One region of the Microbacterium sp. CFSPD4_SD4 genome, then DNA from elsewhere that is predicted to be linked to it. Evidence: riboswitches for the same ligand, from Rfam matches in the RefSeq annotation. Region 1 holds a riboswitch; the other holds the start of a gene.
What was found. A riboswitch is a leader RNA that binds a small molecule or an ion and turns the genes downstream of it on or off. The one in region 1 is predicted to bind thiamine pyrophosphate.
Positions count from the first base shown of each region.

Region 2: it holds a riboswitch for thiamine pyrophosphate, as region 1 does, so the genes downstream of both, AC2W7E_RS12540 (ECF transporter S component) here and thiM (hydroxyethylthiazole kinase) in region 1, are expected to answer to the same signal.

Region 1 covers NZ_JBNFOC010000003.1:294,219-298,423, reverse strand. The annotation lists gene AC2W7E_RS07810 (bifunctional hydroxymethylpyrimidine kinase/phosphomethylpyrimidine kinase) at 1-1,636, opposite strand, end outside; gene thiM (hydroxyethylthiazole kinase) at 1,633-2,481, opposite strand; TPP riboswitch at 2,472-2,565, opposite strand; gene AC2W7E_RS07800 (NAD-dependent epimerase/dehydratase family protein) at 2,573-3,544, opposite strand; gene AC2W7E_RS07795 (DUF402 domain-containing protein) at 3,731-4,205, opposite strand, start outside.
Region 2 covers NZ_JBNFOC010000008.1:73,870-78,074, forward strand. The annotation lists gene AC2W7E_RS12535 (D-alanyl-D-alanine carboxypeptidase family protein) at 1-1,409, opposite strand, end outside; TPP riboswitch at 1,487-1,598, shown strand; gene AC2W7E_RS12540 (ECF transporter S component) at 1,589-2,230, shown strand; partial or broken gene AC2W7E_RS12545 (ABC transporter ATP-binding protein) at 2,230-3,683, shown strand; gene AC2W7E_RS12550 (energy-coupling factor transporter transmembrane component T family protein) at 3,680-4,205, shown strand, end outside.

The DNA.
Region 1 (4,205 bases):
GCACCCGGGCGTACTCGCGGAGGTAGAGGGCATCCTGCGCGAGGTAGAAGACGAAGGCGTCGCGGTCGAGGGTCCCCCCGGCGAGCGCGCGCACGAAGGGCAGCGCGTCGATGTCGCGGCGGATCGCGGCGGTCTCGTCCCACCAGGCCGCGGCCACCTCCTCCGGTGTCGGCCGGGTCTCGACCCCGCCGCGCGCCCAGAGTCCCGAGAAGGGATGGATCGGGCCGTGTCCTCGCCCGATCTCCAGGTCGTCCGCCGCGCGGAGGGACTCCCGCAACCAGGCGCGCGCGGCGCGCACCGCAGTCGCGGGATCGTCGCCCGTCGCCAGTCGTGTGGCCAGAGCCGCGGACAGCGAGCAGCCGGTGCCGTGGGTGTTCGCCGTGCGGATGCGCGCGCCGGGGAACTCGGCGTGCGTACCGGCTGCCGTGTCGATCAGGGCGTCCGGTGCCTCGTCCCCGGGCAGATGCCCGCCCTTCACCAGCACCGCGGTCCCCATCGCGGCCGACAGCTCTCGCGCCGCGGCGAGCGCGTCCGCCCAGTCCGTCACCTCGTGACCGACGAGCACCGCGAGCTCGGCGAGGTTCGGGGTGACCACGGTCGCCAGGGACAGCAGGCTCCGCAGCTCGCGCTCCGCATCGGGGTGGAGCAGCCGATCCCCCGAGGTCGCGATCATGACCGGGTCGAGCACGACGATCGGGGGCTGTGTGTCTCGGAGCCACGCGGCGACCGTCCGGATCACCTCCACGTCCGCGAGCATGCCGACCTTCACGGCGTCGATGCGGATGTCGTCACCGACGGCGTCGAGCTGCGCCCGGAGGAAGTCCGCGGGAGGAACGTGCACGGCGCGGACGCCCTGCGTGTTCTGGGCGGTCAGGGCCGTCAGGGCCGCCATGCCGTAGCCCCCGTTCGCGGCGATCGCCTTGAGGTCGGCCTGGATGCCCGCGCCCCCGGACGGATCGCTGCCGGCGATGCTGAGCACGTGCGGCACCGCCCGCCCGAGCCAGCGCCGACGGAAGGCCGCGGCGGCTGTCCGGGGGTCGCCGCCGCCGCACAGCGCCGACACCACCGCGATCCCGGCCGCGCCGGCCGCGCGCAGCGCCGCCGTGTCGTCGAGCTCCACCCCGCCGATCGCGACGCACGGCAGCGCACTGCGCGCGGCGAACGCGGCGAAGCCGTCGATGCCGAGCGGGGCCGGGTGGTCGGGCTTGGTGCGCGTGGGGCGGATCACGCCGACCCCGAGGTAGTCGACCGTGCCGGGCGGCAGCGCGGCGACCTCCTCGAGGTGCGCGGAGGTGTTCGCGGTCAGCCCGATCAGGGCCTCCGGGCCGAGGAGCTCGCGCGCGCGGAGCACCGAGGCGTCCGCCTGACCGAGGTGCACCCCGTCCACCCTGGCGCCGCGACGACGGGCCTCGACAGCCGCATCGAGGCGATCGTTCACGACGAGCAGCGCACGACCGTCGATGGCCGCGGACAAAGCGAGGAGCTGCACGACGGTCTCCTCGTCCGTCGCCTCCTTGTCGCGCAGCTGCACGATGCGGACGCCGCCGGCCACCGCTTCGCGGACGGTCGCGACCACCCCGCGTGCGCCGCACAGCGACCGATCGGTGACGAGGTAGAGGGACAGGTCGACGGTCATCGGGTCTCCTCCTCGACGCGGGCGCGGTCCCGGAGATCCGCTGGGGTCACGGCGGACAGCGCATCGAGCAGTCCGACGGCGAAGCTGCCCGGTCCGCGGGAGGTCTCCGCCGCCTGCTCGGCCGCGACCGTGTAGACGAGGGTCGCCGCGGCCACCGCCGTCAGCGCATCGGTCCCGCTACCGCGGGACGCCCCGAGGAAGGCCGCCATCACGGCCCCCAGCGCGCAGCCGCCGCCCGTCACCCGCGTGAGCAGCTCGTGCCCGTTGGCGATGCGGATCACCCGTTCCCCGTCGGTGAGGAGGTCGACCGGGCCGGAGACGGCGACCACGGAGCCGTACCGGTCGGCGAGCTCGCGCGCAGACGAGGCCGCCGCCTCGGTGCCGTCCGTCGCGTCGACCGCCGCGGCCGCCGTGCTGTGCCCGGCGAGCGCGAGGATCTCCGACGCGTTGCCGCGGATGGCGGTCGGGCGCCGCGCGGCCAGCTCGTGGGCCAGTGCCGTCCGCACCGGGAGCGTGCCGATCGCGACGGGATCGAGCACCCAGGGCGTGGCGGCGGCGAGCGCTCCGGCCACGGCTTCCCGACTCGCCTCCCGCTGCTCCGGGGTCGGCGTCCCGAGGTTGACGAGGAGCCCCGAGGCGGCAGCGGCGAACGGCTCGGCCTCGCCGATGATGTCTACCATGGCCGGCGCCGCACCGAGCGCGAGCAGCACGTTGGCGGTGAACCCCGTCACGACGGCGTTCGTGAGGCAGTGCGTCAACGGCGGCGCAGCCCGGACCTCCTCCCGCAGCCTTCCCGCCGTGACAGCGAGGTCGAGGACGGATTCCGGACGCACAGGATCGCTCATTGCGACATCCCTTCGCTAGTACGAACTAGATCAGGTTCGACGGGTGTGATCTCAGCCGCGGATGCGGCACCCCGTGTCACTGCCTCGCAGTCTAGCGAGCGAAGGCGTTGAGCAGCGCCCGCTCCTCCGTCCGCGTGAGTCCGGCGCGACGCTCCCGGCCCACGCCCCGTTCGCGCTCGTCCGCCACGACGCGTTCCACCGTCTCGTCGAGGGGCCGGATCCTGCCTCCGCTGCGCCGGTACCGCGCGTTCGAGCGGGTCATGAATCCGCTCATCTCGGGCGGCAGCCACAGCGGGAGCGAGCGCGACCCCGCCCAGTACGCGACACCCTCCGCGACGAGACGCTCCTCCGTGCCGACGACGACCGGACCGGTGTGCCCGGTGGAAGCGCGCACCGTACGCAGCACGTCCTCCAGGTCGCGCACGTCGCCGATCGCGTTGACGGCACCGGTGACGGTGGCGGACACGACGAAGGCGGCGACGTCCTCGACGTCGATGACCTGCGCCGTGCGCCCGTCGAGCGGCGGGAGCAGCACCGGCTCGTCCAGGGCCCGGAGGAACGCCGTCACCCAGTAGCCGAAGCGATCGCTCGGGTCGCCGTCGCCGACGATGAGGCCGGGACGGACGAGGAGCGCGCGGTCGCCGAGGCCCTCCTGCACGGCGTCCTCCGCCGCGACCTTCTGCCGCGCGTAGTCGTCGTCCTCACCGGCCTGCGCCGCCGGGTGCCGCGGGGCCGACTCGTCCGTTCCGACCGTCATGTCGTCGCGGTACACCGACATCGACGAGATGTAGGTCCACCGGGCGGCACGGTCGCCGAGTGCGCGGACCGCCCCGGAGACGTGATCGACGCGGGAGGAGACGTCGACGACGTGGTCCCAGTCCGTCCGCGAGACGACGTCATAGGCGTCCTCGTCGTCGCGGTCGGCGAGCACGAGGGTCGCTCCCGGTGGCGCCGGCCGCCCGCCGCGGGCGAGGCAGGTCACCGACGCCCCCGCCCCCAACGCGTGCGCGGCGATGCGCCCCGACAGCCATCCGGTTCCCCCCAGGATCAGCACATCCGTCATGTGCCCATGTCATCAGGATCGACGACTCGGGGGAAGGGCCTCCGCTCAGAGCGGAGCGACACAGGCCACCGCGCGAGCACAGGCCATCACGCGAGCACAGGCCACCACGCGAACACAGGCCCTCACGCGAACACAGGCCACCTCGCGAACACCGCCCACCGCGCGAGCTCAGGCCCTCACGCGAGCTCAGGCCGTGGGCGCTGCTGTCGCCTGATGCCGCGCGAACGCCTGATGCCGCGCGGGCTCGGCGCCGTCGCGGAGGCCGGCCCCGAAGCGGTCGGGGACGACGATCTGGTCGAGGCCGTCCAACACCGGGATCGTCCACGACGGGTCCGGTCGCCAGTCGATCCACTCCCGATCGAACGGCCAGTCGCCGGCATGGAACGACGCGATGGCCGCGACCGCGTGCCGCTCGATCTGCGCGGCCTGCGCGGCGGTCAGCCGTCCCTGGTCGACGGCGGCGACCAGCTCGTCCTCGTCCTTCATCGCCACGCGCCCGTCCTGTGCGATCTCGACGTCGAGGACGTGATCGGAGGTGTAGGTGGCACTGTCGGTGCGCAGGTGCGCGTTCTCGAGGTTGACGTACCAGCCGGCGAAGTCCCACGTCGTCCCGGTGACCGAGCTCCAGAACAGCCAGACCGACCACGGCACTCCCGCGGGC
Region 2 (4,205 bases), on a different contig from region 1:
GCGAGGACGAGTGCGGTCTCGGTGGTGTCGATGGGGCCGGCCGTGGTGAGGGTGCCGACGTCGCCGTCCGCCTCGCGCTCCTCGCCGAGATCGAACACAGCCGTCGCGGTCGCGCTCGCCCCGTTCCACAGCACCACATCCGCGTCCTCACCGGTCACGACGTCGACCTCCTCGCCCCAGGCGGTGCGGACGCGTCCGACCACCGTCCCGGCGGGAACGGCGGGGCCCTGCGCCTGCAGCGCCGCCTCGGTCTGCGCGAAGAGGGCACGGGTGAGGGCGAGACGCGCCTCGTCGTCCTCCTGGTTCAGCGCCGCGGCGTAGAGGCGGACCGTCGAGTCCCCCACGGAGACGTCCTTCGCCGTCAGCAGGTTCCAGCCGACGAGTGTGCCGGTCTTGATGCCGACGACCCCCGGGTCCGCGAGCATGCCGTTCGTGTTCTCCACCGTGCCGGCCCCCGGCAGCTCGACCGACCGGGTGCCCACGATCTCCGCGAACACGGGATTCTGCATCGCGAGCTCGCCGAGAGCCACGAGCGCCTCCGGGGTGGCGACGTTGCGCGCGTCGAATCCGGACGGCGTGACCACGGTGATCTCGGAGAGCCCGCGCTCGCCGAGCCAGACCTCGGCGGCGGCCGCGAACTCCCGATCGGAGCCCCAGATCTCCGCGGCGAGCCGATCGATGTAGTTGTTGGCCGAACCGAGCAGGGTGCCCTGCAGGAGCTGGTACTCGGTCAGCACCCCGCCCACGGGGACATCCAGCGCGGACTGATTCGAGATCCGGTAGTCCCAGTACCGGATGCTGTCGGCGTAGGTGAAGGAGAACTCGGGGCCCTGCTCCCCGGGGGCGAGGGGCAGGCGGTCGAGCACCATGAGCGTGCTGACGACCTTGGTGATGCTCGCGATGCTGACCGGGGCGGTCGTGGACGCGGCCGTGGTCATCCCGGCGATGCCCACGGCACCGTCGCCCACCTCCGGCCAGGCGAGCGCGGCGGTGGGGGCGGCCACCGGGGTGACCTCCACGGCCTGGACGGTGGGGGCGACCTCGTGCAACGGCCAGAGCAGCGTGCTTCCGGCGTAGGAGGCGATGAGCCCGGCGAGGACCCCGAGCGGGACGAGCAGGCCGGGGCCGGCGATCGCCGGACGCAGCGTCGCGTCGCGCAGCAGGCCGGGGGCGGCCTCGGCTTCCGGGGTGGCGTCGAACTCCGGCGTCGACGACCCGGACTCGACCACGTCCGTGTCGACCCAGGTCAGCGCGGTCGCCGGTGTCGAGGCATCGGCCCACGCGACGGTCTCCGTCGTGGTCGCAGGCAGCGTGTCGACGGTCTGCGAGGACGCGGGGGCGGAGTCCTCGGGCCGCGCGTCGACGCCGACGCCGCCGGACGCCTCTTCAGGGGGATCGGAAGCGGTCACTCGCTTACGGTACCGAATGCCGACAGGAATCCGCCGTGCGCGGCTCGGGACGCGCGGACGGAAGACGCTAGGATCTACAGCACAACCACGGGAGTCCGGCGAGCCGGGCTGAGAGGGAGCGAATCGCGCTTCGACCGTCGAACCTGATCTGGGTCATGCCAGCGCAGGGAGGAGTTCACATGAGTACGTCCACGTCCGCATCCTCGTCCACGAAGACGACCGGCGCTCCGGCGCGCAGCTATCTGCGGTGGCGCATCGTCGACATCGTCGTCGCCAGCGTGCTCGGCGTCGCCGCCGGCCTGATCTTCCTGGCCTGGAACGTCGGGTACCTGGGCCCCAAGGCCCTGCTCGAGCCGCTGCTCCCCGGGCTCCAGGGTCTCCTGGACGGACCGTGGCTGTTCGCCGGAGTGCTCGGCGGCCTCATCATCCGCAAGGCCGGTGCGGCGATCTACGTCGAACTGCTGGCCGCCGTCGTCTCGGCGCTCATCGGCAACCAGTGGGGTGGCTTCCTCACGCTCGAAGCGGGCCTCGTGCAGGGTCTCGGCGCCGAGCTCGTCTTCCTGCTGTTCTTCTACCGTCGCTGGTCGCTGCCCGTCGCGATCCTCGCCGGTGCCGGCGCTGCGCTCGCGGGAGGCATCAACAACCTCATCCTCTGGTACGCCGGCTCCGGTCCCGCGTTCACCGTGATCTACCTCGTGAGCACCGTGATCTCCGGCGCCGTCATCGCCGGTGCCCTGTCGTGGGTGCTCGCCCGCGGTATCGCGGCGACGGGGGCGCTGGACCGCTTCGGCTCCGGGCGCGAGGCGCGCGTGCGCGTCTGATGGCGGCGCAGGTCGCTCCCGCGGTCGTCGAGGCGCGCGGCTGGGGCTGGCGGCATGCGAGCCGCCGGGCATGGGCGCTGCGCGACGTCTCGTTCCGCATCGAGCCCGGCGAGCGGGTTCTCGTGCTCGGCGCGTCCGGGGCAGGCAAGTCGACCCTGCTGCACGGCCTCGCGGGCGTGCTCGGCGGCGAGGAGGAGGGCGAGAGCGCGGGGGAGCTCCTCGTCGACGACGCTCCGGCGGTGGCGACTCGCGGGCGCGCCGGGCTCGTGCTCCAGGACCCCGACTCCCAGGTGATCCTCGCCGCGCGGGCGACGACGTCGCGTTCGGGTGCGAGAACCTCGGCGTACCGCGTGCGGAGATCTGGCCGCGTGTCGAGGCGGCGCTCGCTGCCGTCGGCCTCGACGTGCCGCTCGATCATCCGACCAAGGCGCTGTCGGGCGGCCAGAAGCAACGTCTCGCCCTCGCCGGCATGCTCGCGATGCGCCCCGGCCTCGTCCTCCTCGACGAGCCGACGGCGAACCTCGATCCGGACGGGGTGCGCGAGGTCAGGGAGGCGGTGGAGCGGATGCTCGCCGCGCACCCCGCCACCCTCGTGGTCGTGGAGCATCGACTCGAGGTGTGGTTGCCGCTCCTCACCCGGGTCATCGTGCTCGGTGCCGGCGGGGTGGTCGCGGACGGCCCTCCCGCCGCGGTGCTCGGTGCGCAGGGAGAGCGCCTGGCCGCGGACGGCGTCTGGGTGCCCGGGCGTCCTCCCGCCGAGCCCCCGGCACCGAGGACAGTGCCCGGCGAGGTGCTGCTGTCGGCCCGAGCACTCGCCGTGGCGCGGGTGAAGGGGCGTCCGGTGGCCCGCGGCATCGACCTCGACGTGCGGGCGGGCGAGGCCCTCGCGATCACCGGCCCGAACGGCGTGGGCAAGTCCACGCTGGGCCTGACCCTCGCGGGCCTGCTCCCGCCCGCGGAGGGGGCCGTGACCGCGACGCCGGTGCTCGCGCAGGGTGCCGATCCCGCGCCGATCCGCTGGGCGTCCCGCGACCTCCTCACCCGGATCGGCATGGTCTTCCAGGAGCCGGAGCACCAGCTCCTCGCCACCACCGTGCGGGACGAGCTCGCCATCGGCCCGCGCGCGCTGGGCGTCCCCGAGGACGAGGTCGAGGCCCGCGTCGACGAGCTGCTCGCCCGCCTGCGCCTGTCCGCGCTGGGAGCCGCGAACCCGTACACGCTCTCGGGTGGGGAGAAGCGCCGTCTCACCGTCGCGGCCGCGATCGCCACGCGACCCCGGGTGCTGATCCTCGACGAGCCGACGTTCGGACAGGACGCCCGCACCTGGGCCGAGCTCGTCGCGATGCTCGCCACCCTCCGGGATGAGGGCTCCGCGATCGTCACCGTCACGCACGACCTCGACGTGGCGCGCGCCCTGCACGCCACCCGCTTCGCCCTGGGGGCGCCGGCATGACGGATCTCGCCGACACCCGCGCCCGCGCCGGCGTCGTGGCCCGGATCAACCCGGTCGCGAAGCTCGGCGTGAGCGCCCTCATCGCCGTGCCCTTGATCCTCACGCTGGATCCCGTGTCGGCGGCGGTCGCCCTGGTGCTCGAAGCGGTGCTGTTCCTGTTCGCCGGCATCGGGTGGCGCGAGTTCTGGGTCCGCACCTGGCCGGTCTGGCTCGCGGCGCCGCTCACAGGGCTCACCATCGCCCTGTACGGCGAGACGAGCGGCACGGTCTACGTCGACTGGTTCGTGCTGCGCATCAGCGAGGGGTCGCTCGCGCTCGCCGTCGCCACGATGCTCCGGGTGCTCGCGATCGCCCTGCCCTCGGTGGTGCTCTTCATCACGGTCGATCCGACCGATCTCGCCGACGGCCTCGGGCAGATCCTGCGCCTGCCCGCCCGATTCGTGCTCGGCGCGCTCGCCGGACTGCGCATGGTGGGGCTGTTCCTCGACGACTGGCGGGCTCTGGAACTGGCGCGTCGAGCCC